One region of the Pseudorhizobium marinum genome, then DNA from elsewhere that is predicted to be linked to it. Evidence: predicted binding sites of a transcription regulator. Region 1 holds the regulator's gene; each other region holds the start of a gene.

What was found. The regulator LexA, encoded in region 1, represses DNA repair genes until DNA is damaged. The targets are predictions, from matches to a motif close to TGTTCNNNNTGTGTTCNG.
Positions count from the first base shown of each region.
Region 2: a site for LexA is predicted at 4,717-4,734, ahead of EO99_RS0102870 (energy-coupling factor ABC transporter ATP-binding protein). Genes of this name have one in related genera too.
Region 3: a site for LexA is predicted at 3,195-3,212, ahead of EO99_RS0111285 (putative DNA modification/repair radical SAM protein). Genes of this name have one in related genera too.
Region 4: a site for LexA is predicted at 5,398-5,415, ahead of dnaE (DNA polymerase III subunit alpha). Genes of this name have one in related genera too.

Region 1 is NZ_JMQK01000026.1:31,180-39,163, reverse strand. It holds gene gltA (citrate synthase) at 1-154, opposite strand, end outside; gene EO99_RS0122345 (ComEC/Rec2 family competence protein) at 427-2,928, shown strand; gene lexA (transcriptional repressor LexA) at 2,909-3,625, opposite strand; gene EO99_RS0122335 (VOC family protein) at 3,781-4,650, shown strand; gene kdsA (3-deoxy-8-phosphooctulonate synthase) at 4,655-5,503, shown strand; gene eno (phosphopyruvate hydratase) at 5,598-6,872, shown strand; gene EO99_RS0122315 (FtsB family cell division protein) at 7,013-7,330, shown strand; gene pdhA (pyruvate dehydrogenase (acetyl-transferring) E1 component subunit alpha) at 7,481-7,984, shown strand, end outside.
Region 2 is NZ_JMQK01000002.1:142,029-150,012, reverse strand. It holds gene EO99_RS0102900 (histone deacetylase family protein) at 1-133, opposite strand, end outside; gene EO99_RS0102895 (acyl-CoA thioesterase) at 260-658, shown strand; gene EO99_RS0102890 (PQQ-dependent sugar dehydrogenase) at 933-2,189, shown strand; gene EO99_RS0102885 (c-type cytochrome) at 2,189-2,788, shown strand; gene EO99_RS0102880 (biotin transporter BioY) at 2,789-3,352, opposite strand; gene EO99_RS0102875 (energy-coupling factor transporter transmembrane component T family protein) at 3,363-3,983, opposite strand; gene EO99_RS0102870 (energy-coupling factor ABC transporter ATP-binding protein) at 3,980-4,660, opposite strand; gene EO99_RS0102865 (winged helix-turn-helix domain-containing protein) at 4,771-5,961, shown strand; gene EO99_RS0102860 (antitoxin Xre-like helix-turn-helix domain-containing protein) at 6,022-6,474, shown strand; gene EO99_RS0102855 (RES family NAD+ phosphorylase) at 6,475-7,173, shown strand; gene ribB (3,4-dihydroxy-2-butanone-4-phosphate synthase) at 7,181-7,984, opposite strand, start outside.
Region 3 is NZ_JMQK01000008.1:70,465-78,448, reverse strand. It holds gene EO99_RS0111295 (MFS transporter) at 1-470, shown strand, start outside; gene EO99_RS0111290 (UdgX family uracil-DNA binding protein) at 497-1,957, opposite strand; gene EO99_RS0111285 (putative DNA modification/repair radical SAM protein) at 1,957-3,189, opposite strand; gene greA (transcription elongation factor GreA) at 3,419-3,895, shown strand; gene EO99_RS0111275 (glycosyltransferase family 4 protein) at 3,909-4,973, shown strand; gene EO99_RS0111270 (capsular polysaccharide export protein, LipB/KpsS family) at 4,970-6,160, shown strand; gene EO99_RS0111265 (Lrp/AsnC family transcriptional regulator) at 6,193-6,660, opposite strand; gene trxB (thioredoxin-disulfide reductase) at 6,891-7,865, shown strand; gene EO99_RS0111255 (LysR family transcriptional regulator VtlR) at 7,874-7,984, shown strand, end outside.
Region 4 is NZ_JMQK01000007.1:17,830-25,813, forward strand. It holds gene EO99_RS0110565 (ribonuclease J) at 1-727, shown strand, start outside; gene mce (methylmalonyl-CoA epimerase) at 741-1,145, shown strand; gene EO99_RS0110575 (DUF1467 family protein) at 1,224-1,493, shown strand; gene proS (proline--tRNA ligase) at 1,943-3,265, shown strand; gene EO99_RS0110585 (lipoprotein-releasing ABC transporter permease subunit) at 3,311-4,615, shown strand; gene EO99_RS0110590 (ABC transporter ATP-binding protein) at 4,630-5,313, shown strand; gene dnaE (DNA polymerase III subunit alpha) at 5,635-7,984, shown strand, end outside.

The DNA.
Region 1 (7,984 bases):
AGGCCGTCGACGTGAAGCCGGGGTCGTAGGTGAAAGCTCCGGTCTGCTTGTAAAGACTGCCGATGTCGACAACGTCCGGCCCCAGCGTGCCCGACTTGACGGTGAGATCGACGTGCTTGTCACCCAACACCAGATTTGCGCTTCTATCCGTCATGTGATCCTCCAACCTGTTGGCGGCGTGGCGTCCCAAAACGCCACAAGAAATAAGCGTATCGTGTAGCTATATGATCCGGCGGCTGCTGCCAAGCACTGCTGATGTCTAATTGTGCACTGCCGAAATCACTTCTGCCTCCCATGCTGGAATGGGGTTAAGAAACAGTCATTATGCGGTCCGCCAGAGTGCTTCGGGCAGCCCGACACATGCGCGGGTTGCATTTTTTCGCTGGCGGTTGCATGCTTCGAAGCTGTCGCCGGGACGGGCCGCCGATGCCGCAGGAAAGGGTGCTTCTCGAGAAGTGGGAGGCGGACGAGGCGCCCTCGCTCCGCGAGGCAAACGGCTTGCTTCCGGTTCCTCAGGCACCCGCCACGGACCTGGCGGATACGCAGCTGGATGGCGTCGACCGATGGGCAGCCACTCGCAAGCGCTGGCGTGTGGATCTCGCCCGCGACCGGTTCGTCCTGCGCCTCACAGCCATGGTCGAGGAGGAGAGAGCCCATGGGCACATGTTCCTCTTCTGCCCGGTGCTGATCGGCATCGGCGCGATGGCCTGGTTCTCCTCTCCCGTCGATCCGCCCGCCGTCGCCATCCTGGCGTGCCTCGGGGTGTTCACGCTCGTCGTCATCGTCGCCAGGGCGCGATCGGGTATCCTCCCGCTCGTCCCGCTGACGCTGGCCCTGCTTCTGGCGGGGGCCGGGCTGGCGCAGGTGGAGACCTGGCGCCGGTCGACCCTTCTTCTCGACTCGCCCGTGACGACCCTGGTGACGGGCGAGGTAGAACGGCGGGAGGCCGCAGGACCGGGACGGTGGCGCTACATCATCCGGCTCGCCGCCACGGCCGACCCGGTGATCCGCCGCCCGCCCGAGCAGGTCGTGCTGCTGGCGCGCTCCCGGCACGTCCCGTTCGAGGCAGGAGAATGGATCAGCGGCCGGGCGCGCCTCTCGCCGCCCTCGGGTCCGGCGCTGCCGGGCCTCAATGATTTCGCCTTCAGCGCCTATTTCGACGGCATCGGCGCCGTCGGCTTCTTCTATGGCGCACCCCTTCGTTCCGCGGAGCCGCGGCGTCCTGCAGGCGCAGCGTCAGGCGGGCTGGAGCGGCGCATCTTTGCCCTTCGCGGCGCGATCGCCGAGCGGATCCGGGCGACCGTGCCGGGTGACGCCGGCGCCTTCGCGGCCGCCATTGTCACCGATGAGAGACGCGCGATCTCGCAGGAGACGACGGAGGCGCTGCGCATTTCCGGCCTTGCCCATATCGTCGCCATCTCCGGCCTCAATATGGCGCTCGCCGCCGGCATCTTCTTCGTCGGGCTGAGGACGATCCTGGGCTGGTTTACCGGCTTCGCGCAGGCCTGGCCGGTCAAGAAGATCGCCGCTTTCGGCGCGCTGCTGATGGCGACCGCCTATTACCTGATCTCGGGTTTCGCCATCTCGGCGGAACGCGCCTATCTGATGATGTCGGTGATGCTGATCGCCGTCTTCTTCGACCGGATGGCGATCAGCCTGCGCAATGTCGCGATCTCCGCGCTCGTCATCCTCGCCATGTCGCCCTCGGAAATCCTGGGGCCGAGTTTCCAGATGTCCTTTGCCGCAACGGTCGCGCTGGTTGCCGGCTATGCGGTCTGGAGCCGGCGAGCGGCCGACGCCGAGGCGACGTTCTTTCCGCCGCTCAAGGGCCGATGGGCCGTCGCCACGACCGGCTGGCATTTCATGGTCGGCATCTTCGTCACCTCCCTGATCGGCGGACTGTCCACGGCCATCTACTCCATGGAGCACTTCCACCGCCTTGCGGGCTACGGCCTGGCGGCAAACCTCGCCGTGATGCCGATCATCTCCTTCATCGTCATGCCGGCCGGTCTCGTCGGCATGCTGCTGATGCCCTTCGGGCTGGACGCTCCCTTTCTGACGCTGATGGGCCACGGTCTTTCCGCGGTGATTGCCGTGGCAAACCACGTGGCCGCCTGGGGCGGCGACGTCCCCGTCGGCCGCCAGCACCCCTGGTTCCTGGCAATCGCATCGGCCGGTTTCCTGCTGCTGGCGCTGCTGCGCACGCGTTTGCGGCTCGTTGGCCTGCCGCTTCTGGTGCTGGCCTTCCTGCTGAGCTGGCACGCGCAGCGACATCCCTCGGGCGATCTTCTGGTGGCGGAGGACGGTGCCCTCGTGGCGCTTCTCGGGCCGGCTGTTGCCACCAACCGTGCCCGCCCGCCGGACTTCATCTTCGATCAATGGCAGCGGGCGCTGCGGCTGGAACAGCCGCTAGCGCCGAAGGTGTCACCATCCGGAGATATCGCGGCGATTTTGGTCAGTGACCCTCCCGACCGGCTGCCCCTGGATCCGGATCAGCTGGCACAGGTCCGCACAGCGATGCGCGAGATGGCCCGGGTGGCGGAGGAGAGCAGGGGGCTCTTCCATTGCATGCCGAAAGCCTGGTGTCTGGCCGTCACGACCGAGGGAGCGTTGGTTGCGGTGATGGAGGACGGCCGGCTCACCGGCATCGGCTGTGATCTGGCGGCGGTCGTCGTTGCACCCCGCGCCCGCTTCGACCACTGCTACTCCGGTGCGCTACTGATCAGCGGCAAGGCGCTGCGAAAGACCGGCGCTCTGGAGATCCGCTTCAGCGGCAGCGAAGACATGCGGCGCTGGCAGGCGACTGCGGCGATGCGCGGTATAGACCGCCCCTGGACCCGCCATCGCCACTACGAATGGCGCAGCGACAGCTTTGACCCAAGTCTTTCCGAGTCGCTCTCGATGCTGCTCAGTGGTAGCGGCGGATGAGGCCGACGAGCTTGCCCTGAACCTTGACGCGGTCCGCCGGCAGGATGCGGGTTTCGTAAGCCGGGTTGGCGGCTTCCAGCGCGATCGAGGCGCCGCGGCGACGGAAGCGCTTCAGCGTGGCTTCCTCGTCGTCCACCAGGGCAACGACGATGTCGCCGGGTCCGGCCGTCTGGCCGTTGCGGATGATGACCGTGTCGCCGTCGAGGATGCCGGCCTCGATCATCGAATCGCCCTTCACCTCCAGCGCGTAATGTTCGCCTGGTCCCAGCATCTCGATCGGAACGGAAATATCGTGGGTATTGTTCTGGATGGCCGAGATCGGCACGCCGGCGGCGATGCGGCCCATCACCGGAACGGTCGCGCTGCCGCCCTCGTCGTTGGCGGCCCGCGCCGCAGGGGCGGGTACCGGCTTCGTCTTGCCGAGGCTGCCCTCGATGACGCTCGGCGAGAAGCCGCGACGCGGTTGCAGGCTGCTGCTGTAGGCCTCCGGCAGCTTGATCACTTCCAGCGCCCGGGCCCGGTTGGGCAGGCGGCGGATGAAGCCGCGCTCCTCGAGCGCCGTGATCAGCCGGTGGATGCCCGACTTCGAGGCCAGGTCCAACGCATCCTTCATCTCGTCGAAGGAGGGCGGTACGCCCGATTCCTTCATCCGTTCGTGAATGAAGAGAAGCAGTTCCTGCTGTTTGCGCGTGAGCATCGTGGCCCCTTCGGTGTGAAACAAATACGGAACAGACTGTATCTGTTCCACATGTGTTCCGCAAGGGTCAAAATTTCCGTCGAATTGCGCAGACGCCCCTTCCGGAAGAGGGCATAGCACGCTCTCATGAGGTCCGTATCCCGAGAGGAACCATGATGAACATCCGCAGCATCGATCACCTGGTCCTGCCCGTGTCCGGGCTGCCGCAGGCGCGCGCAGCGCTCCAGCGCCTGGGCTTCACGGTCGCCCCGGATGCCCGCCATCCGTTCGGGACCGAAAACGCCTGCGTGTTCCTGGAGGACGGCGCCTATCTGGAGCCGCTCGCCGTCGCCGACCGCGCGACCTACGACCGGTCGTCCGACACCGGCAATGTCTTCACCGCCCGCGACCGGCAGGTGCGCCGCATCTTGCCCGATGCCGGATTGTCCGCCGTCGTGCTGGCAACCGCTGATGCCGTCGCGGAAGATGCCGGCTATCGTTCGGAGGGCGTATCTGCCGGAGAGATCCTGGAGTTTTCCCGCAAGCTGTCGCTGCCCGAGGGTGGAGAGGTTACCGCGAGCTTTCGACTGGCCTTTGCCGCCGACGAGCGTTCGCCGGCTTTCTTCCTGTTTTCCTGCCAGCGGATCAACGCGCTCCCCCGCGACATCGGCGCCCTGGCGCGCCATGCCAACGGCGTCTCGGGCCTGCGGGAAATCGTGCTGGCTGCGGCTCGACCGGCGGAGGAGTGTCACCTCCTGGAGACGGTGCTGGCGGCGCAGGGCATGCGCCAGGGTGATTCCATCGTGTTCCAAACCCGCAACGGCATTCTGCGGGTCATCGAGGATCAAACGCCGCCCGACGCTTCCTCGTCCGACCGGGGCGCGATACCCGGCCTGCGCGGGCATTCGGTGGTCTTTGCCGTCGCCGATCTCGCCGTGACAGAGGCGGTCCTTGCTGCTAATGACGTGCCGTTCCTGCGCCGGGACAACCGCCTGATCGTGGCGGAGGCCACCGGGCAGAAAGTGGTATTTGCCTTCGAGGAGTAATGCGATGGACGTGAGCCCGAATTCTGAGGTCTATGCGGGCGAGGGCGCCGGCCGTGTGCTCTTCTCGCAGACGGCACGCTTTTCCCTGATTGCCGGCCCCTGCCAGATGGAGAGCCGCGACCATGCCTTCATGGTCGCCGGCGTGCTGAAGGAACTCTGCGGCAAGCTCGGCATCGGGCTCGTCTACAAGTCGTCCTACGACAAGGCGAACCGCACCTCCATCTCCGGCAAGCGCGGCATCGGCTTGGAGAAGGCGATGGAAGTCTTCGCCGACCTGAAGACGGAGTTCGGCTTCCCCGTCCTCACCGACATCCACACCGAGGAACAGTGCGCGCTGGTGGCGCCGACGGTCGACATCCTGCAGATCCCCGCCTTCCTCTGCCGCCAGACCGATCTCCTGATCGCCGCCGCAAAGACGGGCCGCGTCATCAACGTCAAGAAGGGCCAGTTTCTCGCCCCCTGGGACATGAAGAACGTGCAGTCGAAGTTCCTGGCCAGCGGCAATCCGAACGTGCTTCTGTGCGAGCGCGGCGCCTCCTTCGGCTACAACACGCTGGTCTCCGACATGCGCTCGCTGCCGACCATGGCGGCCATGGGCTCGCCGGTCATCTTCGATGCGACTCACTCGGTGCAGCAGCCGGGCGGCCAGGGCGGCTCGACCGGCGGCCAGCGTGAGTTCGTCGAGACGCTGGCGCGGGCGGCCGTCGCCGTCGGCGTCGCCGGCCTCTTCATCGAGACCCACGAAGATCCCGACAATGCCCCCTCGGACGGGCCGAACATGGTGCATCTGAAGGATATGCCGCGGCTGCTGGAAAAGCTGCTCGCCTTCGACGCCGTCAGCAAATCCGCCTGATCGCGGATTGGCGCCGAGATTGTAATTTGCCTGTCATCGATTAAGAGACATTGTCGATGACCGATGGGCCTTAAGCTTACCTCAGGGAGAGATCATGACTGCCATTACCGACATCGTCGCACGCGAAATCCTCGACAGCCGCGGCAACCCGACCATTGAAGTCGATGTGTTTCTGGAAGACGGCAGCATGGGCCGCGCCGCGGTTCCCTCTGGCGCCTCGACCGGTGCCCACGAGGCGGTCGAACTGCGTGACGGCGGCAAGCGCTATCACGGCAAGGGCGTCGAGAAGGCGGTGGAAGCCGTCAACACCGAAATCTTCGATGCCATCGGCGGCTTCGATGCCGAAAGCCAGATTCATATCGACCAGACGATGATCGCGCTCGATGGCACCGCCAACAAGTCGCGCCTCGGCGCCAATGCGATCCTCGGCGTATCGCTCGCCGTCGCCAAGGCTGCCGCCGATTCGTCCGGCCTGCCGTTCTACCGCTATGTCGGCGGCGCGAGCGCCCATCTCCTGCCGGTGCCGATGATGAACATCATCAACGGCGGTGCCCATGCCGACAACCCGATCGACTTCCAGGAATTCATGATCATGCCGGTCGGCGCGGAAAACATCCGGGAAGCCGTGCGCATGGGTTCGGAAGTCTTCCATATCCTGAAGAAGGAACTGGCGGCGCAGGGTCACAATACCAACGTCGGCGACGAGGGCGGCTTTGCGCCGGGCCTGAAGAGCGCGCCGGAGGCGCTCGACTTCATCATGAAGTCGATCGAGAAGGCCGGCTACAAGCCGGGCGACGACATGTGCCTGGCGCTCGACTGCGCCTCGACCGAGTTCTTCAAGAACGGCAAATACGAGATGGAAGGTGAAGGCCGCACGCTGGAGCCGGAAGCCATGGCCGACTACCTCGCCGAGCTCGCCGGCAAATACCCGATCATCTCGATCGAGGACGGCATGGCCGAGGACGACTGGGACGGCTGGAAGTATCTGACCGACAAGATCGGCAGCAAGTGCCAGCTGGTCGGCGACGACCTCTTCGTCACCAACTCCGCCCGCCTGCGCGACGGCATCAAGATGGGCGTCGCCAACTCCATCCTCGTCAAGGTCAACCAGATCGGCACGCTGACGGAAACGCTCGACGCCGTTGAGACGGCGCACAAGGCTGGCTACACCAGCGTCATGTCGCACCGCTCGGGCGAAACGGAAGACTCCACGATCGCCGATCTCGCGGTTTCCACCAACTGCGGACAGATCAAGACCGGCTCGCTGTCGCGCTCCGACCGGCTGGCCAAGTACAACCAGCTGATCCGCATCGAGGAAATGCTCGGTCCCCAGGCGGCCTACGCCGGTCGCTCGATGATCCGGGCATAATACGCCGCCTCGCGGCCTCCACGTTTTTGAAAAGCCCGGCTTGTCCGGGCTTTTCTGCATCCAGCGCAGGGTCAACGATTGCTTAAGCAAGTTCTGGCAGTTTGAGGCATTCGTAATGCGTTGCAGGATGTCGCTCGGGTATGTGGACCAAGCATCACAAAGAAAGAAAACTGGGCCGTTTCGTCCTTCCGCTCATCACTGTCGCCTTCCTCTCCTATTTCGGCTACCATTCGCTCAACGGAGACTTGGGGCTCGTGGCGACGGAGAAGTTCGAGCGCCAGCGACTGGAGCGCGTGGCGGAGCTGGGTCAGCTGACGGAGAGGCGCCGCGAGCTGGAGCGCCAGGTTCAGCTTCTGAGCGACGGCTCTCTCGAAAAGGACATGCTGGACGAGATCGCCCGCTACCAGCTGAATGTGTCGCGTGACAACGAAATCGTCATATTCAACAACTACTTCTAGATTAACTTGATCTAGGTTAATCTATTTTTCATTAATGATATCATCGGGTTGTGCCGAATGTGTGCCATGCATTTATGGCATTGCTGGGGTGCTGTTTCTTCCCTATGGTAGCGCTCAGAAATGACACATGCAGCACAGAGGGAGGGATCAATGGCGCCGAACAAGACCGCGTCTGCATCCGGCCGCAAATCCGCGGCAAAGCCTGCACGAAAAGACTTCAACGGTGGCACCTACGCCGAATTCGACAAGGACCAGGAGGTCAAGGCCTACCGCGACATGCTGCTCATCCGGCGTTTCGAGGAAAAGGCCGGCCAGCTCTATGGCATGGGCTTCATCGGCGGCTTCTGTCACCTCTACATCGGCCAGGAAGCGGTCGTCGTCGGCATGCAGATGTCGCTGAAGGAAGGCGATCAGGTGATCACCGGCTATCGCGACCACGGCCACATGCTGGCAACCGGCATGAGCGCCCGTGGCGTCATGGCCGAGTTGACGGGGCGTCGGGGCGGCTATTCCAAGGGGAAGGGCGGCTCCATGCACATGTTCTCCAAGGAAAAGCAGTTCTACGGCGGCCACGGCATCGTCGGTGCCCAGGTCTCGCTCGGCACCGGTCTTGCCTTTGCCAACAAGTACCGCGGCAATGACAGCGTCTCCACC
Region 2 (7,984 bases), on a different contig from region 1:
TCCGGTCGAGCTTGTCGAAGTTGGGATGCTGCAGGGCGATCGCCAGAGACCGGAGGCGGTCCGCCCGTTCCGGATGTCCCTCCGGCGTGCGGTGCTCCAGGAAGATATCGTGCTCGTAGAGGCGGGTGGACATCGGCGGGGCATCTCCGTTTGCCACGACATGGCGCAGATCGCCCGGCTTTTCAAGCTGCGGCTGCAGCCGCGCTTGTGAAGCCGGAAGGAATGGGCTTACATGATCACGGGTGTTGCTGGAGGTAGCGTGAACAAAGAGCCTGTAGGATTTCTGGAGTTCGAGGTACCGTTCCGCGACGTGGACATGCACGGGGAGATGTATCGGGCCGTCTATGTCCACCGCGCCGAGGAGGCGCTCGCAACCTTCTGGGCCAGGCGTCCTGCCTCCAAGGGCGATCCGCATTTCACCTTTGCCAAGGTCACCTGCACCTTTCATGCAGCGCTGCGCCTCGGCGATGCGGTGCGCATGGACGTCCATGTCAGCAAGATCGGCGTCAAGTCTGCAGGCTTCATCGTGCGCATGACGCGCGGCAACGACGAGGTCGCGGAAGCCGAAATCGTCTGGACCGCCTGCGACCGGGAGAAGAAGGAGCCGGTGGCGCTGCCCGAAGACCTTCGCGACTGGCTCTATCAGTTCCTCGACTGAGGTCGTGAGGCCCGGCGGCACAAGCGCCGGCCCAGGCAAGCGGGCGTGGCCAATCCCTCTTCGCATCGGCACGCCTGTCTTCCGGATTGCCCGAGTGCAATCTTCGAATTGACATCCGGGAAATTCGGTTCCTAACTAGGCCGGTAGCGCGTGTTGGGAGGCATCTGCGCTACCGCATCCTGATTAAGACGACATGACAAGAATGTACTCCGGCACGCCTCCAACGCGTGGCGTGCGCATGCGCATGACGTAACAAATAATCTGGGAGGAAATCATGAAATACCTGATGTCATCCGTGGCGGCGCTCGCCCTTGCGACGAGCCTTGCTCACGCGCAAACGCCTGCCGTGCCCGACAACCTCGAGAAGCTGTCGAATTTCCAGTCCACGGGCACGACGGAATTCACCATGATCGAGCAGAAGGGGGAGTATGCCGACGGGATCAAGAAGAACCTGGAGCGGATCGAGCTGCCGCCGGGCTTCAAGATCGCGCTCTATGCGGTCGTGCCCGATGCCCGCCACATGGCGGTCGGGCCGCAGGGGATCGTCACCTTCGTCGGCACCCGCAAGGACAAGGTCTGGGCGGTCACCGACCGCAACAAGGATCGCGTCGCCGACGAGGTCAAGGACTTCGCGCCTTCGCTGACCTTCTCGATCCCGAACGGCCCGTGCTTTTCCAAGGACGGCTTCCTCTACATCGCCGAGCAGAACCGTGTCCTGCTGTTTCCGGCCGCCGAGTTCTTCTACGAGAGCCCGGATGTGGCGGCCTTCAACCTGATCAAGCAGGGTGAGCTGATCCCGCCCGAGCACGAGAGTTTCAACCACACCGCCCGCGTCTGCAAGGTGGGGCCGGATGGCAAGGTTTACATCTCGCTCGGCCAGCCGTTCAACGTCGCCCCCGCCGAAAGCCTGGACGAATTCGCAAAGTGGGGCATCGGCGGCATCATTCGCATCAATACCGACGGGACGGGCCGCGAGGTCTTTACCCGTGGCATCCGCAACTCCGTCGGCCACGATTTTCATCCGGAGACGGGTGAACTCTGGTTCACCGACAATCAGGTGGATGGCATGGGCGATGACATACCGCCCGGCGAGATCAACCGCCAGACCGCGGCAGGCCAGAACTTCGGGCATCCCTGGTATGGCGGCGGCTCGGTACGGACCACGGAATACGAGGGCCAGGAAGTGCCGGTCGAGGCTGTCATGCCGGCGGCCGAGATGGACGCCCATGCCGCCGATCTCGGCATGACCTTCTACACCGGCGGCATGTTCCCGGAGAAATACCGGAATGCGATCTTCTCGGCCCAGCACGGCTCGTGGAACCGCACCACGCCGGTCGGCGCCCGCGTCATGGTGACCTTCATCGACGAGGAGGGCAAGACCACCAGCGAGCCCTTCGCCCATGGCTGGATCGACGAGAACGGGGAATACCTGGGCCGCCCGGCAGACGTGGCGCAGCTGCGCGACGGCTCGCTGCTTGTCTCCGACGACCTGGCCGGCGCCATCTACCGCATCTGGTACGAGGGCAGCTGATGCGCGGCCGCTGGCTCTTTGCCCTGGGCGGGGTTTTCCTCGCCCAGGGCATCCTGTCGTCCACTGCCCTGGCGCAGGCCGTGGTGGGGGATCCCGCGGCCGGTCGCGGCAAGGCCGGAATGTGCCGCACCTGCCATGGACTGGAGGGAAAAGCTCGCATCCCCATCGCACCGCATATCGGCGGCGAGAGCGCGGCCTATCTGAGCCACCAGCTCACCGCCTTTCGCGACGGGTCGCGGACGCACGAGATGATGTCGGTGGTGGCCAAGGGGCTCGATGACCAGGAGATCGCCGATCTCTCCGCGTGGTATGCGGCGCAGACGGTGACGGCCCGACCGCCGCCCGGCCCTGCCGGAGAGGCGGCGCCGGAAGCCTGCGTCTCCTGTCACGGTGCCGACGGCCTGGCGGTCATCGAAGACGCGCCCCATCTCGCCGGCGAGAACGCGATCTACATCGCCACCCAACTCAAGGCCTTCCGCGGTGGCAAACGCCAGCATCCGGTGATGTCGGAGATTGCCGCCGGGCTGACGGACGCGGAAATCCGCGCCGTCGCCGACTGGTATGCCGGAACCGAGATCGAGATCGAGCCGGTGCGGTGATCAGGCCCTGGCCGGCAGGAGCGGGTAGCCGGCCATGACGGCGCGGGCAGCGAGTGCTGCGACAGCAGCCTTGATCAGGTCGCCGGGGATGAAGGCCATCGAGCCGAGGAAGGCCTTGCCGAAGTCGATGCCGGTGACGACCGCCAGATAGGTGATGCCGAAGGCGTAAAGCACCACCACGCCGCCGGCGACGGCGGCGGCAAAAAAGCCGAGGCTCTGCGCAAGGGCACCCTGCGCCGGACGGACCAGGCGCTCGGCCAGCGCGCCGGTGACGAAGGCGGCAAACACCCAGCCGATCAGATAGCCGGTCGTCGGCGCCGCGAAGACGGCGAGACCACCACGGCCGCCCGACAGCACCGGCAGGCCGATCGCCGCCAGCAGCAGGACGAGGAGAACCGCAACCGTGCCGCGCCGCGCGCCGAGGATGACGCCCGCCAGCATCACGCCCATCGACTGTGCCGTGATCGGCACCGGGATGAAGCCGAGCATGATCGGCGGCAGAAGCCCGAGGGCCACGATGATGGCGGCAAAGAGGGCGGCAAGGACGAGGTCGCGTGTCGACATGGGTATGCTCCTAGATTTTGTGCGGGCGTTTTTGCCCGCGTATGCCGCGCGCGTCAATCGCCGCAGCGATTTCGTCGGCGGACTTCAGCGTCTGGATGATCAGCGGCACGATCATCGTCGTTGGCCGCACCTTCAGGCCACGGGCCTGATGGGCCGTGCGAAGCGCCTGATAGCGGGAAATGACCTCCGGGACGAAGCGGATCACCAGGCCAACCGCAAGCCCGATATCCGAGGCCCTGACCAGTCCCAGCTTTTCCAGTGGCAGGGCTGCACGGGTCACGGCATCGATGAAGGCGCCGACGGGCGTCGTCGCAGTCACGGCCGCCGCCACCAGCATCAGCGTCGTCAGGCGCAACAGCGCGACGATCCCGTCTTCCACCGATTCCAGCAGCAGTGTCGCCAGCGCCACGATCGCGATCGTCAGCAGGATCGGCCGCAGACGTATCCAGCTCTGCCGCCAGCCGATGCCGAGCGACGCGTAGAGAAGCACGCCGGCAGCCCCAGCGCAGCCGAGGAAGAGCGGCGAGCGGGTGAGGAAGAGGGCAAGGCTCACCGCCAGCAGCAGCAGCAGCTTCAGGCCCGGCGGCAGCCGGTGGAGAAAGCTGTCGCCCTCGACATAGAGCGAATTCATAGCGTCGCGACCTCCCGGTAGCGCGCGATCACCTCCGAAGGCAGCCCGTCCGTGAGGAGGCGTCCTTCATGAAACAGGAGCACGCGATCGAAATCGGCAATCAGCGCGAGGTCGTGACTGATAACGAGCACGCTCTCGTCGAGCCCGTTGAGCGTCGCCTCGACGAGTGCCCGGTTCTTCAGGTCGAGCTGGTTGGTCGGCTCGTCGAGGATCACGATCTGCGGTTCCGTCACCAGCACCGAGGCGAGTGCCGCCAGCTGCAGCTCCCCGCCCGAAAGCTCGTGGGCACGCCGTCCCGCCAGATGCCCGATGTCGAACCGGCCGAGGATGCCTTGAACGGCAGCCTCCACCGCCGCCTCTGGCAGCCGCCGGCTCTTCAGGCCCAGCGCAATGTCCTCGCGCAGGATCGGCAGGATGATCTGGTTCTGCGGGTTCTGGAAAATGAAGCCCACCTGGCTGCGCACCGCCTCGGGATCATCGACGGTATCGACGCCGTTGACGGTGACGCGGCCCATGCTCGGGGTCACCAGCCCGTTGATCATCCGGGCAAACGTCGTCTTGCCGGAGCCGTTCAGCCCGATGATGCCGATCCGCCGTTCCGTCAGCGAAATCGTCAGCGGTTCCACCGCAAGGCGCCCTTCAAAGCGCGCGCCGGCCTGTTCGAAACGGATGTCCACGTCCAACCCTCATGTGTCGACGGCTGCTATAGACCGGATGGACGGGGAGGGGAACGCAAAACAGACCGTGAACATTGCAGCCGCCACGCCTTCGGCCTACTCTCCAGCGCATGGCGATTCTTCTGAGCAACGAGCAGGCGCGAAAAATCTTTCTGGAACGGCAGGGCCTTTCCCTGCCGCCCTCTCGCAGCCTCGACAAGGCAGGACTGCTGGCCCTGATCGACAAGCTCGGCTTCGTGCAGATCGACAGCATCGCGACCGTCGACCGCGCCCATCAGATGATCCTGTTTTCCCGCAGCCAGACCTACCGCCGCGAACACCTGCAACAACTGCTGGAGAAGGACGGCGAACTCTTCGAGCACTGGACGCACGACGCGTCGATCATTCCCGCCGCCTTTTTCCGCTACTGGAAGCACCGCTTCCGCCGCCGCGAGGCCGTCATCGGCGAACGCTGGCGCAAATGGCAGGGGGAGGATTTCGACAGCGCATTCGAGGAAACATATCAGCGGATCGTTGACGCCGGCCCGATCATGTCACGCGAGATGAAGGCCGAGGAGCACAGGTCCGGCGGCTGGTGGAACTGGCACCCGAACAAGACGGCACTCGAATACTACTGGCACACGGGAAAGCTGGCGATCGCCGGCCGCGTCAACTTCCAGAAGATCTACGACCTGACCGAACGCGTGCTGCCGGCCCATCACTACGCGCCGGAGGTCGACCACGCGGAGTTCGTCGACTGGGCCTGCCGCAGCGCCCTCCAGCGGCTGGGCTTTGCCACCCACGGCGAAATTGCAGCCTTCTGGGATCTCGTCACCCCGCAGGAGGCAAGGGACTGGGTCGACAGCCATCGCGAGGAGTTGACGGAGGTCACTGTCGAGAACGCCAAAGGCGGCCGCCCCCGCACGACGTTTGCCTTCGAGGGCTTCCCCACGCATCTCGGAGACATTCCCGAACCACCGGCACGGGTGCGGGTGCTGAGCCCCTTCGACCCGCTGCTGCGCGACCGCAACCGCGCCGAACGGCTGTTTGATTTCAGCTACCGCATCGAGATCTTCGTGCCCGAGCCGAAACGGCAATACGGCTACTACGTCTTCCCGCTGATCGAGGGCGACCGCATGATCGGCCGCATCGACATGAAGGCCGACCGCAAGGCCGGCAGCCTCGACATCCGCCGGCTCTGGCTGGAGCCGGGCGTGCGCGCCTCCAGTGGCCGGCTGGAGAAGCTCGAAGCCGAGCTTACGCGCGTGGCGAAATTCGCCGGCGTCGAGCGGCTCAATTTTCTGGACGGATGGCGCGGATAGCAGCGCATGCCTGCCGAGACTGGAAGATTTCCCTCAAATGACATATATAGGATCCGTCAGATGACGGAGATAACATCCATGGTTCAACCGGTGGAACTTGTGACCAGAGCGTCCGCGCCAGGACGTCAGGGATTTGCAGCCGAGGCTGACCGCGACCGCCTCGCAGCCACCGCCCTCAAGGCCTATCGCCGCCTGGTGGAGCAATGGGGCCTCACCGCAGCCCAGGCCGCAGCCCTCCTCGGCGTCTCCGTCAGCACCTGGGAGCGCCTGAAACCAGAGGGCCGGGCACGCTCGCTGACCCAGGACCAGATGACCCGCATCTCGATCCTCACCGGAATCTACAAGGGCCTGCATCTGTTGTTTGCCGATGCCATGGCCGACCGCTGGCTGCTCCTGCCCAATTCCGGCCCGATCTTCCAGGGCCGCAGCCCGGTTGCCGCCATGATGGATGGCGGCATCCCGCTGATGCTCGATGTCCGCCGCTATGTCGATGCGGTGCGCGGGGGATTGTAGGTGGACATCGATGGCATTCCGGTCGCCACCGTCGCCTATCCGAAGACGGTGCGGCTGGTCTCGACGGCGCGGCTGCGGCAGCCGGTCCTGGCGCCCCTCGTCGATGACGAGGACGAACTGGCGCAACTGGCCGAGATCGAGGGTGCGACAAGCAGCCGGACCATGGCGCAGACGACCGGAATCTCCGGCCTTTCCGCGCAGGAACTGGTCTACGATGTGCCGCATGCGCATTTCATCAACGCAAGCTTTGCCTACGCCAAACCGCGCGAGCCGGGCCGCTTCAACGGAGAAAACCGTGGCGCCTGGTACGCGGCGCTTGCGGTCGAGACCTGCCTTGCCGAGATCACCTTCCACATGACCGAATTTCTGGCCCGGACCGGCGAATTCGAAGCCGTGGTCGAATATGCGGAGATGTTCTGCAGCCTGTCGGGGGAGTTCCTCGATCTGGAGGCGCGTCCGGATCACGCGGCGCTGGCCCCGGACATCCAGACCGGATACCCGGTGGGCAACCTGCTGGCCGACCGGGCCCGTGCCCAGGGTCTGAACGGCATTCTCTACCCGTCCGTCCGTCATGCCGGCGGCACCTGCTTTGCCGTGCTGCGGCCGGCGGCGGTGCAATCGGTGCGGCAGGGCGATGTCTACCGGCTGACCTGGAGTGGCGAGCCGGCACCGGCCGTCGATGGACCGATCGCCGGCTAGGGTTTTCTCAGCAGATGACCGTTTCCGCGATCCGGATCCCGAAGCCCTCGAGGCCCACGTAGTGGCGTTCGCTGCGGGTCAGGAGCTTGATCGAGCTGATGCCGAGATCCTTCAGGATCTGTGCGCCGAGGCCGATTTCCAGCCACTCGTTGTCGCGTTCCTTCGCCTGCTCGTGCACTTCCTCGTCATGCCGGTGCCGGCGTCCGTGATCCTTCTGGCCGACGCCGACGGAACCCTCGCGCAGGTAGATGATCAGGCCGCGGCCTTCTTCGGCAATCTTCTGCATGTAGGTGTCGAGCGACCGGCGAACCCCGAAGACGTCGTCCGCGACGTTCTCCAGGTGCAGCCGGACGGGAATGTCGACGCCGTCGCGGATGTCGCCGAAGATCACGGCCACATGCTGCATCGGATCCCAGGGCAGGGAATAGGCATGGCCCTTGGCCTTGCCGTAGGGAGTCTCGACCTCGAACTTCGACTGCAGTTCGATCAGCGTCTCCTTGCGCTGCCGGTAGGCGATCAGGTCGGCGACGGAGACCTGCTTCAGCCCGTTCTTCTCGGCGAAAGCTGCCACCTGCGCGCCGCGCATGACCGAACCGTTGTCGTTGACGAGTTCGCAGATGACGCCGACCGGCGGCAGGCCGGCGAGCTTGCAGAGGTCGACGGCCGCTTCCGTATGGCCCGACCGCATCAAGACGCCACCCTCGCGGGCGATCAGCGGAAAGATGTGGCCCGGACGCACGAAGTCGGCGGGGCCGGCATTGGGGTTGGCAAGATTGCGGACGGTGAGCGTCCGGTCGTCGGCGGAAATGCC
Region 3 (7,984 bases), on a different contig from region 1:
ACCTCCTCGGCATCCTGGGCTCCAGCATGATCATCGGCCTCGGCTTTGTGCCGGTGGTCCTGACGACCACCGGCCTTATTGTCGGGACGGCTCCGCCGGAACGAGCCGGATCGGCGTCGGCCATATCGGAAACCGGCGCCGAATTCGGCGGCGCCCTGGGCATTGCCCTCCTGGGAAGCCTCGCCACCCTCGTCTACCGGATGACCATGAAGGGCGAGGATCTGAGCGGCCTGACGGACGCGCAGGCACAGGCCGTCTCCGCCACCCTGGCCGGCGCCGTCGAAACGGCGCAAGCGATCACGGACCCTGCTGCGGCCGCATGGCTGGAGACGGCCAAGGCCGGTTTTTCACTCGGCTTCGCGGTCTGCTGCATGGTGGCGACCGTCACGCTCGTGCTCCTCGCCGTGATCGCGGCAAAGGTCTATGCACGCGCGCATATCGATGACGACGCGCTTGCTCCGCAGCATTAATCGAGATCGAGAAGAGCTAAATTAGATTACACAAAAGAACGCGCAAGCGACTGAACTGACTCGATATCCCGTTTGAAACGCAGAAGCTCTGCCGCCTTCTGCTCGCCATCGGGAAGGCGCAGCAGGTAGGAGGGGTGCACCGTCACGTAGAGGGTCCTTCCGCCTTCCATCGGCATCGGCTTGCTGCGCACGTCGGGGAGCTTCTGCTTCTCACCGGTCAGCGCAAAATAGGCCGTCGCCCCCATGGCCACCACCAGCTTCGGCTTCACCAGCTCCATCTCCTGGCTGAGCCACCAGCGGCACTGCTGGATCTCGCCCATGTTCGGCTTCTGGTGGATGCGCCGCTTGCCCCGCGCTTCGTACTTGAAGTGCTTCACCGCATTGGTGACGTAGAGCGAGCGGCGGTCGAAGCCCGCCTCGCGCAGGACATCGTTGAACATCTGCCCCGCCGGTCCGACGAACGGCTTGCCCGCCAGATCCTCCTGGTCGCCCGGCTGCTCGCCGACCACCATCACGGTCGCCTCCTCAGGCCCGTCGCCGAAGACCGTCTGCGTTGCCATGCAGTGCAGGTCGCAGCGGGTGCAGTGGCGCGCCTCCTCCTTCAGGCTCGCCAGCGCGCCCGACGGCAGCTCCGGCGCCGCCGGCGCCCAGGCGGCAGCCTCCTGCAGCCGGTGGTGGAACGGCAGGGGTTCGCTCGCCGCCTTCGCCGCCATCTCCAGGACGCTGCGTTCCGCATTGGCGATCAGCCCGGGTATGAGTTCGGCCTCCGGCAGGTTCTTCCAGTATTTCTTCGGCATCTCCGACGTCATCGCCTTTACCTTCAGGCGCGCCGGATTGAAGATCGAGGCATAGTAGGTGCGCCAGAGATCTTCCGTCTCGTCCTTCAGGTGAGGCTTCCGCGCCGGCTCATCGGTCGTGCGCAGCGTCTCGCCATCCCAGGAGGCTGCCCCCTTCGGCGTCGCAATCAGCCAGTCCATGTCGTTGAAACGCCGCTGAAAGAACGGCGCGACGCGCTCGACGATGAAATGGTCCGGCTCGAACCAGGCGACGAACTTCCGCCGCCCCCCGCTGTCCTGCGGCAGGGGGATCTCCTTGAACCGCACGAAGGCCGTCATCTTGTGGTAATCGCGGCCCACCGTTTTCGCCATCCGCCGCGCCGCCACCACGTCCACATCGGCGAGCATGTCGAGAAGGCGCCGCTGGTACATGAGACGGAACAGCAGACGGTAGAGCAGCGAAAACCGGCCCGGATCCGAGTGACAGATGACAGCACCCGCGAGCTTGATGAAGTCGGGAGGAACCGAGATCGGTCCGATCTGCGGCAGCGGCGGCGGCAGGTGGTTGGGCTCTGCGGCAAACAGTCCTTCCGCAGCGCTCGCCGCCTCCCAGACGATCCGTTCCGGCAGCACCCCGCCCTGCAGGAACGCCCGTGCCGCGTCGCGCCACTCGCCGAGATCGCCCCTGCCCTTCAGCGTCACCGTATACATCAGAGCAGCGACAGTTGTTCCGGCTTCGGCTGGAACATGGCCCGCAGGTCCGGCCGGTCCACCAGCCGATGCGGTGTCCAGCCGTCCACGGTGATGAAGGGCTGCACCTTCTTCAGAGACACGCCGAGCCGCTTCAGATCCTCCAGCCGCAGCCGCGTGAAGCGCCGCGAGGACAGGATCGATGTGACCGTCTTGGTGCCGAGGCCCGGCACGCGCAGCAGCATCTCCCGCTCCGCCCGGTTCACGTCGACCGGAAACTGCTCCCTGTGACCCAGCGCCCAGGCCAGTTTCGGGTCGAGGTCGAGATCGAGCATCCCGTCCGCCCGCGTGGAGGTAATCTCGCCGACGTTGAAGCCGTAGAAGCGATAGAGCCAGTCGGCCTGATACAGCCGGTGCTCGCGCATCAGTGGCGGCCTGATCAGCGGCAGGTTCTTCGACGAATCCGGGATGGGACTGAAGGCGGAATAGTAGACCCGCTTGAGGCCATAGCTGCCGTAGAGCCGCGCGCTGGTTCCGAGGATCGTCGCATCATTGGCGCCATCGGCACCGACGATCATCTGCGTGCTCTGGCCCGCCGGCGCAAACCGGCGCGTGCGCTTCGTCTGCAGCGTCTTGTCGCCCATTTCCTCGATCTTGAGGCGCAGCGCCCCCATCGACCGGCGGATGCCGGCGGGCTGTTTTTCCGGTGCATAGCGGGCAATCCCGGCATCGGTCGGCAGCTCGATGTTGAGCGACAGCCGGTCCGCATAAAGCCCCGCCTCCTCGATCAGATGCGGCGAGGCCTCGGGAATGGACTTCAGGTGGATATAGCCCCGGAAGTTGTGGGTTGTTCTCAGCTCGCGCGCAATCCGCACCATCTCTTCCATCGTGTGGTCGGAGGAGCGGATGATACCCGACGACAGGAACAGGCCTTCGATGTAGTTGCGGCGATAGAACTCCAGCGTCAGCCAGATCACCTCCTCCACCGAGAACCGCGCCCTTTCGACATTGCTGGACGAGCGGTTGATGCAATAGGCGCAGTCGTAGATGCAGAAGTTCGTCATCAGGATCTTCAGCAGCGAAATGCATCGTCCGTCCGGCGCATAGGCGTGGCAAATGCCGGATCCCTCGGTGGAGCCGAGTCCGCCGCTCCCGACAGAGGAGCGGCGAACGGTGCCGCTCGACGCGCAGGACGCGTCGTACTTTGCGGCATCGGAGAGAATCGCCAACCGTTCTTTGAGACTTTTCTTCATTAGTGTGTTCACTAAATGTTCTTGTCGCGGTCGTCAATCCGGCGCTTTGGCGGACCGCCCCCCTTGAAAGCCCATTTCAAAGCTCCACTTCGAAATCGCTGGAAATGACCGCGAGTGATCTGTTATAGTTCCAGAAAATTTGGTGTGTGGATGGTTCCGTGGTGTCGCTACGGAACCTGTTTCTTTTTGTGGCCGCGAATAGCGCGTTCGCAACGTGAAGGACAAGAAAATGGTCGAAAAGGTACCGATGACGCAGAATGGCTTTAACCAGCTGCACGAGGAGTTGCGCTGGCGCCAGCAGGAGGAGCGTCCCCGTATCATCGAGGCGATCGCCGAAGCGCGAGCCCATGGCGACCTTTCCGAGAACGCGGAATATCATGCTGCCAAGGAAGCGCAGAGCCACAACGAAGGCCGCATCAGCGAGCTGGAGGATCTGACGGCACGGGCGGAAGTCATCGACCTGTCGAAGATGTCCGGCGACAAGGTCAAGTTCGGCGCGACCGTCAAGCTCATTGACGAAGACACCGACGAGGAGAAGGTCTACCAGATCGTCGGTGACCAGGAGGCCGACGTGAAGGCCGGTCGCATCTCCGTCTCGTCCCCGATCGCCCGCGCCATGATCGGCAAGGAAGTCGGCGACTCGATCGAGGTCAACGCGCCGGGCGGCTCCAAGGCCTACGAGATCCTTGCCCTCACCTGGGGCTGAAGGGCTGAGCCCCTTGGCCTCTCTCCGCGACATCACGGTGATCGCGCCGCATTTCAAGCGGCGGCTTTCCGGCGTGACGTCGACGGTCGTGCAACTGGTGCCTGAACAGGTGCGACAGGGCCGCGGTATCGCGACCCTGGGGCCAGGCCTGCCGGATGACCTGCCAAGGATGTGGTGGTCGCAGCTGCCGCAGCTCTGGCAGCGCCCGACCGGGCACCGCTGGCGGGTCTGGCATGCGCGCCGCAACAACGAAATGCTGGTCGGCCTGCTGTTGAAGGCCGTGCTGCGCATGCCGTTGCAGCTGCTCTTCACCTCCGCCGCCCAGCGCAGCCACAGCAGCTATACGAAATGGCTGCTGCGCAACATGGATGCCGTGGTTGCCACCAGCGAGCGCTCCGGCTCCTTCCTGGAAGTTCCCCATACGGTGATCCGTCACGGGGTCGATCTCGACGTCTTCCATCCGCCACGCGGCGATGAGGATCGTCTTTCCGAGACAAATCTGCCCGGAACACATCTGGTTGGCTGTTTCGGGCGGGTCCGCCACCAGAAGGGAACCGACCTTTTCGTCAAGGCCATGATCGAGCTTCTGCCGCGATACCCCGACTGGACGGCGGTGGTCTGCGGCCGGGTCACGGCCGAGCATCAGGCGTTCGGCGATGCATTGAAGGCAGCCGTCGAGACGGCCGGCCTGTCCGACCGCATCCTCTTTCTCGGCGAGGTCGACGACATCAAGCCGTGGTACCGGCGCCTGGATCTCTACGTCGCGCCCTCCCGCAACGAAGGCTTCGGCCTTACCCCGCTTGAGGCCATGGCCTCGCGCACGGCTGTGGTTGCAAGCGACGCCGGCGCCTATGCCGAGCAGATCGTGAGCGGCAGCACGGGCGCAGTGGTCCCCGCCGGAGCATACGAGCCGCTTCGCGACGCCATTGCGGACTATCTGGCAGACCCAGATCTGGCACAAGCGCATGGCGAAGCCGGGTTGAGGCATGTCGCGCAAGATTTCGCACTGGCGCGCGAGGCGGAGGCCTTGGATAAGGTCTATGCTGGCCTTCTGTCGGCACGCCGGGGCGCCAAATGAAAAAAGTCGAATTCATCGGGCACAGCAAGCATTTCACCAGCATCCGCAAGGCCTCCGATGGCGGCGTCCTGCTGATTCCGCTCGAACTCTCCAGGATTGTCCGCGAACTCGTCGAGCGCAAAGGATGGTTGGGGCTTGCGGCAGCGGCTTTCGGCAGGAACAGGACGGTCGATCTGCAGCCGCTCGTGGAGCACAATCTCTTGCGCCGCCGCATCCGGATCGGCTGGCTCTACGGCAATCCTCTGGCGGCTGCGATCTACCGCGCGGTGGCAAGCGCCCGGGCCCGCATTTCCGCCGCACTCATCACCTGCTATTTCGACGACCATCCCGAGGCACGCGCCCTGGTATTCAATGGCTTCCTGATGCCGGATGCGCTGACACTGGCCGTCAGCCAGGCCTTGGGGCGTGAGCGGCTGGTGATCGAACTCGGCTTTTTTCCCGGCACGCTTCAGTACGACAGCCAGGGTATCAACTACGACAGCACCCTGCCCCGCGACCCGGCATTCTACCGGATGGTGGAGACGAGGATCGGCGCGGAACTGCCCACTGCGCTGGTCCGGCGCGCTTCCAAGCAGAAGCAGGCGGAGGCCATCAGCCTGCCCCCCTCCTATATCTTCGTGCCGTTTCAGGTCCCGAGCGACATGCAGGTGCTGGTCCACTCACCCTGGATCAAGAACATGGTGCAGTTCTATCAGGTCATTGCGCGGTTGGCTGACCGGCGGCCCGAGACGACCTTCGTCATCAAGGAGCATCCAAGCTTCCCGCTGTCGATCCGCGACCAGGTCGAGGCGCATGAGCGGATCCTTTTCGCCAACCACAACGAAACGCGCAGCCTCATCGAGGGCGCCGATGCCGTCGTCGTCATGAATTCGACCGTGGGTCTGGAGAGCCTCTTCCTTCAGAAGAAGGTCATCACGCTCGGCAATGCGCCCTATGACGTCGATGGCCTCGTGCTTCAGGCGGAAGATGACGACGCGCTGCTGTCCGCTTTCGACAGATTGGATGACTGGGAGCCGGACGCCGCTCTCAGGGAAACGTTCTTGCGCTACGTCTACAACGTCTTTCTGCTCAAGGGGGACATGAACAACGCCGATCCCGCGATGGTCGCCGCCGTGCGCAGTCGCGCCCAGGGGACGGATCAGCATGGCCTTCTCCTGAAGGAATTCGCCGAGCGCCCGACGGTCTGAAATGGCCGTGGGCGGAAGACGGCGACCGCTTCCTAGACCTCTACCAGTCCCAGCCGCTTCACCTGCCGAATCGTCAGCATGGTTCGCACCGTGTCGACGTGCTCGTCGGCCGTCAGCACCTCGATGACGAAATTCTGGAAGATGCTGAGATTTTCCGCCGTGCAGCGCAACAGGAAGTCGCTGTCGCCGGAGACCATCCAGGCCTCCCGCACGATCGGCCACGTCTGCGCCCGCGCCGCAAAGGATTTCAGGTCCGTATCGGACTGCCGCTTCAGGCCGATCATGCAGAAGGCGACGAGATCGAAGCCGAGCTTCGGCCCGTTGAGCAGCGCATGATAGCCCTCGATGATCCCGGCTTCTTCGAGCTTGCGCACGCGGCGCAGGCAGGGCGGCGCAGAGATGCCGACCCGCTCTGCGAGTTCGACGTTCGTCATGCGCCCGTCCTGCTGCAGTTCCCGCAGAATTTTGATGTCTATGGCGTCCAGATCGGCGCGAAGCACGGTCTTCCCCTTCAATTTTCCGAACCTATTAGCCAAAAGCGGGTTGAACGCAAGCAGACCGGGCAGCCTATTCACGGCCTCGCAGCAACTGTTCTGTTGTTAATGCAAGGCTGCCCTTGATGTAACGCATGGATCACTCTTAAATGCTGCGACAAAAGCGGTGGATCGCGACCCTGCTTCCTATATGTGTGGGCGCACCCGCACTGCGATCAGCTGCCGAAAGGAAGGCCATGTCTGCCCGTCACACCGAAGTCCTCATCATTGGCTCTGGCCCCGCCGGATATACCGCTGCCGTCTATGCCGCGCGCGCCATGTTGCGCCCCGTCCTCATCGCCGGCATGGAACAGGGTGGCCAGCTGATGATCACCACGGATGTCGAGAATTACCCCGGCTTTGCCGACCCCATCCAGGGGCCCTGGCTGATGGAGCAGATGCTCAAGCAGGCGACGCATGTCGGCGCCGAGATCGTCAACGACATCGTCACCGAGGTCGACATGTCCGGCCGCCCCTTCACGGTGCGCACCGATTCCGGTGCCGTCTGGAGTGCCGATACCCTGATCATCGCCACGGGTGCCAAGGCCAAGTGGCTCGGCATCGAGAGCGAGCAGCACTTCCAGGGCTTCGGCGTCTCCGCCTGCGCGACCTGCGACGGCTTCTTCTATCGCAACAAGGACGTGATCGTCGTCGGCGGCGGCAATTCCGCCGTCGAGGAGGCGCTCTACCTCTCCAACATCGCCAGGACCGTCACGGTGGTTCACCGCCGCGACAGCTTCCGCTCGGAGAAGATCCTGCAGGAACGCCTTTTCCAGCGCCACAATGTCAAGGTGATGTGGAACACGGAGATTGCGGAAATCGTCGGCGAACCGGCTAAGCCGCCGATGCCTCCCTCGGTCAACGGCGTGCGCCTGCGCGACACCCGCACCGGCATCGTCAGCGACCAGGCGATCGACGGCGTCTTCGTCGCGATCGGCCACGCGCCTGCGACCGAACTCTTCAAGGACACGCTCAAGATGAAGCCGAACGGCTATCTCTGGACTGCCCCCGATTCCACCGCCACCAGCGTTCCGGGCGTATTTGCCGCGGGCGACGTCACCGACGACAGCTTCCGCCAGGCCATTACGGCTGCCGGCCTCGGCTGCATGGCGGCACTCGAGGCTGAGCGATATCTGGCTGGCATTCAGCCCGTCGCTCAAGCCGCGGAATAGTGTGAAGCATGGGTGTACCTCTCGACTGGGACAAATTGCGGATCTTTCACGCGGCGGCGGAAGCGGGATCGTTCACCCATGCCGCAGACAAGCTGCATCTGTCCCAGTCGGCCATCAGC
Region 4 (7,984 bases), on a different contig from region 1:
GCGTGACGAGATGCGCAACGTCGCCTTTGCAACCGGCGACACGGTCGTCTTCTCGTCGCGGACCATTCCCGGCAACGAGAAGCCGATCATCGAGATCAAGAACGCCCTGATCGAGCAGGGCATTCACATCGTCACCGACCGCGAGGCGCTCGTGCATGTGTCGGGCCATCCCCGTCGCAACGAACTCCTGCGGATGTACGAGTGGACGCGCCCGCAGATCCTCGTGCCGGTCCATGGCGAAGCCGCCCATCTGACGGCGCAGGCCGAACTCGGCGCACAGGCCGGCATCGCGTCCATTCCGAAGGTCCGCAACGGCAACATCCTGCGCCTCGCGCCGGGTCCTGCCGAAGTCATCGGTGATGCCCCCCATGGCCGCGTCTTCAAGGACGGCAAGCTGATCGGCGACCTCAAGGAGATGGGGATCGACGATCGCCGCAAGCTCTCCTATGTCGGCCATGTTTCCGTTGGCGTGCTGCTCGACAGCCGCTTCGACTTCCTGGGCGATCCCGACATCTCGGCCATCGGCCTGCCGGAGCTCGATCACGAGGGCGAGGAGATGGAGGACACGCTCTATGACGCCGTGCTGAACGCCGTCGAGAGCATTCCCCGCGCACGCCGCAAGGATCTGGGGATGCTGCGGGAGGCGGTTCGCCGGGCTGTGCGCTCGGCAGCCAATGAGGCCTGGGGCAAGAAGCCGATCGTCACCGTCTTCCTCAACAAGGTCTAGCGGAGGGCCGCGCATGCTGGGACGCGTCAACCATATCGCCATCGCCGTGCCGGATCTGGCACAGGCGACGGCAACCTATCGCGACCTTCTGAATGCGCGGGTCTCCCAGCCGCAGGCTCTGCCGGAGCACGGCGTGACGGTGGTTTTCGTCGAGCTGGAAAACACCAAGGTGGAGCTCCTGGAGCCGCTGGGGGAGGGGTCTCCGCTTGCGGCTTTCCTGGAGAAGAACCCCTCCGGCGGCATGCACCACATCTGCTACGAGGTGGCCGACATCCTTGCAGCACGCGATCAGCTGCAGCTGGCCGGAATGAGGATCCTGGGTGACGGCACCCCGAAAACCGGCGCCCATGGGAAACCGGTGCTCTTCCTGCACCCCAAGGACATGGCCGGCACGCTGGTGGAGCTGGAGGAGGTGTGACAGTCCGCCTCTATGGCCGGGTTTGTACGCAGCGACGGATGTCGCTATAAGCGCTGCAAGCCCAGCAGGAAGTTCAGAATGTCGTTCCTACCCATCTTCGCGGTTTATTTCATCATCTGGTGGATCACGCTCTTTGCCGTGCTGCCGCTTGGCATGCGGTCCCAGGACGACGAGGGTGACGTGACGCTGGGAACGGTCGGCAGCGCGCCGGCGCGCATGCGCATGGGCCGGGTCCTGATCCTCACCACGCTCGTATCGGCTGTCATTTACGGGGTCTGGTTTGCCGTCTCCAGCTATTTTGGCATCAGCCTTGCAAGCCTGCCGCGGATCGTTCCCGAGTTTCGCTGATTGCCAGGGAGCGGGGCGCCGCTAAGCCAAAAAAAAACAAGGCCGTGAGGCCTTGTTCCAGTTTCGCGTGATCCTTAACCGTTGCCGGGGCTGCGACGAGCGCGCCTAAGATCTGATCCTCCCAAGACTTGACCGCGATCAGCAAGGATTTGATCTCCTTGCCTCTTTTATGGGCTAAACCTAGCCTAAAGATTAAGCCCTGTCACTTGGTTTTTTGTATTTTTGTTACACTCCCGCGATAATTTTGCGGTTGACAAAAATGTCGCAGGCCTGTCACAAATTTCGCCTTGTTCGTCTGATCTGGGTGCCGCCCCGGCGGCCGCGGGACGATGTGCGCCTTCCCGAGGCGGGTTTCCATCCTTCTCCGAAACGGCTATGACGCTGCTGCCAATGCCAGCTTGAAAACGGCCGATTCCCGCCAGAGAATTCTCGAAAATCCGGAAAAATCCATGCGTCTGTCCCGCTACTTCCTGCCCATCCTGAAGGAGAACCCGAAGGAAGCCGAAATCGTCTCCCATCGCCTGATGCTGCGGGCCGGGATGATCCGCCAGCAGAGCCAGGGGATCTACTCGTGGCTGCCGCTCGGCAAGCGGGTGCTCGACAAGGTCAATGCGATCGTGCGCGAGGAGCAGAACCGCGCCGGCGCCATCGAGCTGCTGATGCCGACGCTGCAGTCCGCCGAACTCTGGCAGGAGAGCGGACGCTACGAGGCCTACGGCAAGGAGATGCTGCGCATCGCCGACCGCCAGGACCGGCCGATGCTGTACGGGCCTACCAACGAGGAGATGGTCACCGACATCTTCCGCTCCTACGTGAAGTCCTACAAGAACCTTCCGCTCAATCTCTACCACATCCAGCTGAAGTTCCGCGACGAGATCCGCCCCCGCTTCGGCACCATGCGCTCGCGCGAGTTCCTGATGAAGGATGCCTATTCCTTCGACCTGACAAAGGAAGGCGCCATCCATTCCTACAACAAGATGTTCGTGGCCTATCTGCGCACCTTCGCGCGGCTGGGCGTGCGGGCGATCCCGATGCGCGCCGACACCGGCCCGATCGGTGGCAACCACAGCCACGAATTCATCATCCTCGCCGACACGGGCGAGTCGGAAGTGTTCTCGCACAAGAGCTTTACCGAATTCGACATTCCCTCCGTCGACACGGATTTCGACGACGTCGCCGGCCTGCAGGCGATCTTCGACAAATGGACCTCGGTCTATGCCGCCACATCGGAGATGCACGACGAGGCAGCCTTCGATGCGATTCCGCAAGGCGACCGCCTCTCCGCACGCGGTATCGAAGTCGGCCACATCTTCTACTTCGGCACGAAATACTCCGAGCCCATGGGTGCCAAGGTGCAGGGGCCGGACGGCAAGGAACACCTTGTCCACATGGGATCCTACGGCATCGGCCCGACACGCCTTGTTCCCGCCATCATCGAAGCCTCGCATGACGAGAACGGAATCATCTGGCCGGCTTCGGTTGCGCCCTTCGATGTCGTGCTGATCAACATGAAGCCGGGTGACGCCGCCTGCGACAGCGTGTGTGGCCAGCTTTACGAGGGACTGGGCAAGGCCGGCACGGACGTGCTGTACGACGACACGGACGACCGCGCAGGCACGAAGTTCGCCACGGCAGATCTCATCGGCGTGCCGGTGCAGGTCATCGTCGGACCGCGCTCCGCCGCCAGCGGCGAGGTCGAGGTCAAGGATCGCAAGACCGGCGCACGCGAGGTCATGACGCTCGAGGCCGCCATGAACAAGCTCACCGGCTGAGCCGGCAGCTTCGGGCGGTCGGTTAGAACAGGTTGAGGAAAGACAATGGCAAGCGCAGCGGATCGTCAGACGGAAAAGATGGACCTTGGTCCCTCTGCCGCACCATTTTCCGCCTTCGAGCGGATGGTGGCATGGCGCTACCTGAGGTCCCGGCGCAAGGAAGCCTTCATTTCCGTCATCGCCGGATTTTCGTTCATCGGCATCATGCTGGGCGTCGCGACCCTGATCATCGTCATGGCTGTCATGAACGGCTTCCGCACCGAACTGATCTCGCGGATCCTCGGCATCAACGGTCACATGATCGTCCAGCCGATCGACGGCCCGCTGACCGACTACGCTGACCTGGCCGTCAAGTTCGAGGCCGTGCCCGGCGTCAAGATGGCGCTTCCGCTGGTGGAAGGGCAGACGCTGGCGTCCGGCCGCGCCGGCGCCGGATCCGGCGCTTTGGTGCGCGGCATCCGCGCCGAGGACCTGGAGAAGCTGCCGCAGGTCGCCGGCAACATCCGCCAGGGAGATATCGTCGGCTTTGCCTCGGGGCAGGGGGTGCTGGTGGGCTCCCGGCTCGCTGCATCGCTCGGCATCACCGCCGGCGACGACATCACGCTGATTTCGCCTGAAGGCGATGTCACGCCGATGGGCGTCAACCCGCGCGTGAAGGCCTACCCGGTCTCCGGGGTCTTCGAGATCGGCATGTCGGAATACGACGCCACGATCATCTACATGCCGCTCGAGGAGGCGCAGCTCTATTTCAACGCCGACGGCCTCGTGCAGTCGATCGAGCTTTTTGTCGACGATCCGGACAATGTGGACGGTCTGCGCCCCCTCGTCGAGGCGGCGGCAGGACGCCAAGTCCACGTCACCGACTGGCGGCAGCGCAACCAGACCTTCTTCTCGGCACTGCAGGTGGAGCGCAACGTCATGTTCATGATCCTGACGCTGATCGTGCTCGTCGCGGCGCTCAACATCATCTCCGGCCTGATCATGCTGGTGAAGGACAAGGGCAGCGATATCGCGATCCTGAGGACGATGGGGGCCGGCTCCGGCGCCATCATGCGGATCTTCTTCATGACGGGCGCTGCGATCGGCACTGTGGGCACCTTTGCCGGCGTGGTCCTTGGTGTCGTCGTCTGCCTCAACATCGAATCGATCCGCCAGTTCTTCTCCTGGCTTTCGGGCACGGTCCTCTTCGATCCCGAGCTTTATTTCCTGAGCCAGCTTCCGGCCGAGATGAGCTTCGGCGAGACGTTCACGGTCGTGGTGATGGCGCTGGTGCTGTCGTTCCTGGCGACGATCTTCCCCGCATGGCGCGCCTCGAAGCTCGACCCGGTCCAGGCCCTCCGCTACGAATAGGATTATCCATCTTCATGGTAAGCAAAACGGTTCTGCAGCTCACGGCCATCGAACGGCACTACGGCGAGGGCGAGATGATGCTCTCGATCCTGAAGGACGCCAACTTCGAGCTGAGAAGCGGCGAGACGGTCGCTCTCGTTGCCCCCTCCGGCACCGGCAAGTCGACCCTGCTGCATCTGGCCGGTCTGCTGGAGCATCCCGATGGCGGCGAGGTCGTGGTGAACGGGCGGTCCTGCAACGGCTTGTCCGATGACGAGAGAACGGCGATCCGCCGCAGCGACATCGGCTTCGTCTACCAGTTTCACCATCTCCTGCCGGAGTTCACGGCGCTCGAAAACATCATGATGCCACAGCTCATCGCCGGCCTGGGACAGGCAGAGGCGAAGGAGCGCGCGGCTCAGCTTCTCGACTACATGCGCATCGGCCACCGCGCCGATCATCGCCCCACGGAGCTTTCCGGGGGTGAGCAGCAGCGGGTGGCAATTGCCCGCGCCGTCGCCAATGCGCCGCGCGTCCTTCTCGCCGACGAGCCGACCGGCAACCTGGACCCAAAGACCGCTTCCTATGTCTTCGATGCGCTCGAAGCGCTCGTGCGGCAGTCGGGTCTGGCGGCGATGATCGCCACCCACAATCATGATCTGGCGGCCCGCATGGACCGGCGCGTCACGATCGAAGGCGGCAAGGTCGTCGACTTCTAGCAGTCGCAGTTCCTTAACCTGATGTTCACCGTGACTGCCGGCGACGGCGGTCCTGTTCTGTTTTCTCCACGTCAGGGTTGACGCAGGAATAAAAAGAGAACAAAATGACAACATACAGGAACAACGGAGATGACGATGACTGACCTCATTCGTGACATTGCTGCATTTGCTTCCATTGCGACCTTCGTCGCCAGCCTTTCCATGCTGATGATGGCGATGTGATTGCGCCAACGCCCGAAAGGCGTTGAAGACCGCAGTCTGAACTGGACTTCACCGGCCGGAAGCCGGAAAATCACCTGATTCATGAGGTGATGTAAGACAATGGCAGAACGGGCGGAAAACATGGTGGTGGGCGGCGCAGCAGACACGCCACAATTCGTCCACCTGCGGGTTCATTCGGCCTACTCGCTGCTCGAAGGCGCCTTGCCGCTCAAGAAGATCCTCTCCAAGGCCGTCGCCGACAATCAGCCGGCGATCGCCATCGCCGACACCAACAATCTCTTCGTGGCACTCGAGTTTGCCCAGAAGGCGATCGGCGAGGGCTTGCAGCCCATCATCGGCTGCCAGGTCTCCATCGACATGGAGGACCAGACCGAGGAGCGCCGCAATCACCATCAGCTTGCCAAGCTCCCGGCGATCGTCCTGCTTGCCTCCACCGCCGATGGCTATGAGCGGCTCGTCGATCTCATCAGCCGCGCCTATCTCGGGGGCGAGAGCCACCAGGCGGTGCATCTGCGGGCGTCCTGGCTGGAAGAGGCTGGTACGGAAGGCCTGATCGCACTGACCGGCGCGCGCGGCGGCCCGGTCGATCTTTCCGTCAAGGACGGCAACGCATCCCAGGCTGAGGCGAGACTGCTTCGCCTGAAGGCATTGTTTGCCGACCGGCTCTATGTCGAACTGCAGCGGCATGGCGCCTACGACCGCCGCCACGAACACAAGATGGTCAGCCTCGCCTATGACCACGACCTGCCGCTGGTAGCCACCAACGAAGCCTTCTTCCCCGCCCGCGACGACTTCGACGCCCACGATGCCCTGATGGCCGTTGCCCACAATGCGATGGTCTCCGACGACAGCCGCTTCCGGCTGACCCCCGATCACTACCTCAAGAGCCGTGCCGAGATGGCGGCGCTGTTTGCCGACCTTCCGGAGGCTTTGGAAAGCACGGTCGAGATCGCCCGACGCTGTTCCTTCATCCTTGAGACCAGAAAGCCGATCCTGCCGCGCTTCACGGGCGCGAGCGACGACCCGGACGAAGCCGACAGGGCAGAGGGCGCCGAGCTGCGGCGCCAGTCGATCGAGGGCCTGGAGAACCGGATCGCCTTGCTTGGCATGACGCCCGGGTTCACCGAAAAGGACTATCGCGAGCGCCTCGACTTCGAGCTCAGCGTCATCGAGCGGATGAAGTTCCCCGGCTACTTCCTGATCGTTGCCGACTTCATCAAGTGGGCGAAGAACCAGGGCATCCCCGTCGGCCCGGGCCGCGGTTCGGGTGCCGGCTCGCTGGTGGCCTATGCGCTGACGATCACCGACGTCGACCCGCTGCGCTTCTCGCTGCTGTTCGAGCGCTTCCTCAATCCAGACCGCGTCTCGATGCCCGACTTCGACATCGACTTCTGCCAGGATCGCCGTGAAGAGGTGATCCGCTACGTGCAGCAGAAATACGGCCGCGAGCAGGTGGCGCAGATCATCACCTTCGGGTCACTGCAGGCGCGCGCGGCGCTGCGCGACGTCGGCCGTGTGCTGGAAATGCCCTACGGCCAGGTCGACAAGATCTGCAAGCTGGTGCCCAACAACCCGGCCAACCCGACGCCCCTGTCGAAGGCGATCGAGGAGGAGCCGCGCCTGCAGGAAGAGGCCGACAAGGAACCGGTCGTTGCCCGCCTGCTCGATATCGCCCAGAAGATCGAAGGCCTCTACCGCCACGCCTCGACCCACGCCGCCGGTATCGTCATCGGCGACCGGCCGCTGTCGAAGCTCGTGCCGATGTACCGCGACCCGCGCTCCGACATGCCGGTCACCCAGTTCAACATGAAGTGGGTGGAGCAGGCCGGGCTGGTGAAGTTCGACTTTCTTGGACTGAAGACGCTGACGGTCTTGAAGACGGCCGTCGACTATGTCGCCAAGCGCGATATCCACATCGACCTCGCCCGGATCCCGCTCGACGACCAGAAGACCTACGAGATGCTCTCGCGCGGCGAGACGGTCGGCGTCTTCCAAGTGGAATCGGCCGGCATGCGCAAGGCGCTGATCGGCATGCGGCCCGACTGCATCGAGGACATCATCGCGCTCGTTGCCCTCTACCGCCCGGGCCCGATGGAGAACATCCCCACCTACAATGCCCGCAAACACGGCGAGGAGGAGATCGAATCGGTCCACCCGACCATCGATTACCTGTTGAAGGAGACGCAGGGCGTCATCGTCTACCAGGAACAGGTGATGCAGATCGCCCAGGTCCTGTCCGGCTATTCGCTCGGCGAAGCCGATCTTCTGCGCCGCGCCATGGGCAAGAAGATCAAGGCGGAGATGGACCAGCAGAGCGAGCGCTTCATCGATGGCGCCATCAAGAATGGCGTCTCCAAGCCGCAGGCCAAGAACATCTTCGAGCTCCTGGCGAAGTTCGCCAACTACGGCTTCAACAAGTCGCACGCCGCCGCCTACGCCATCGTCTCCT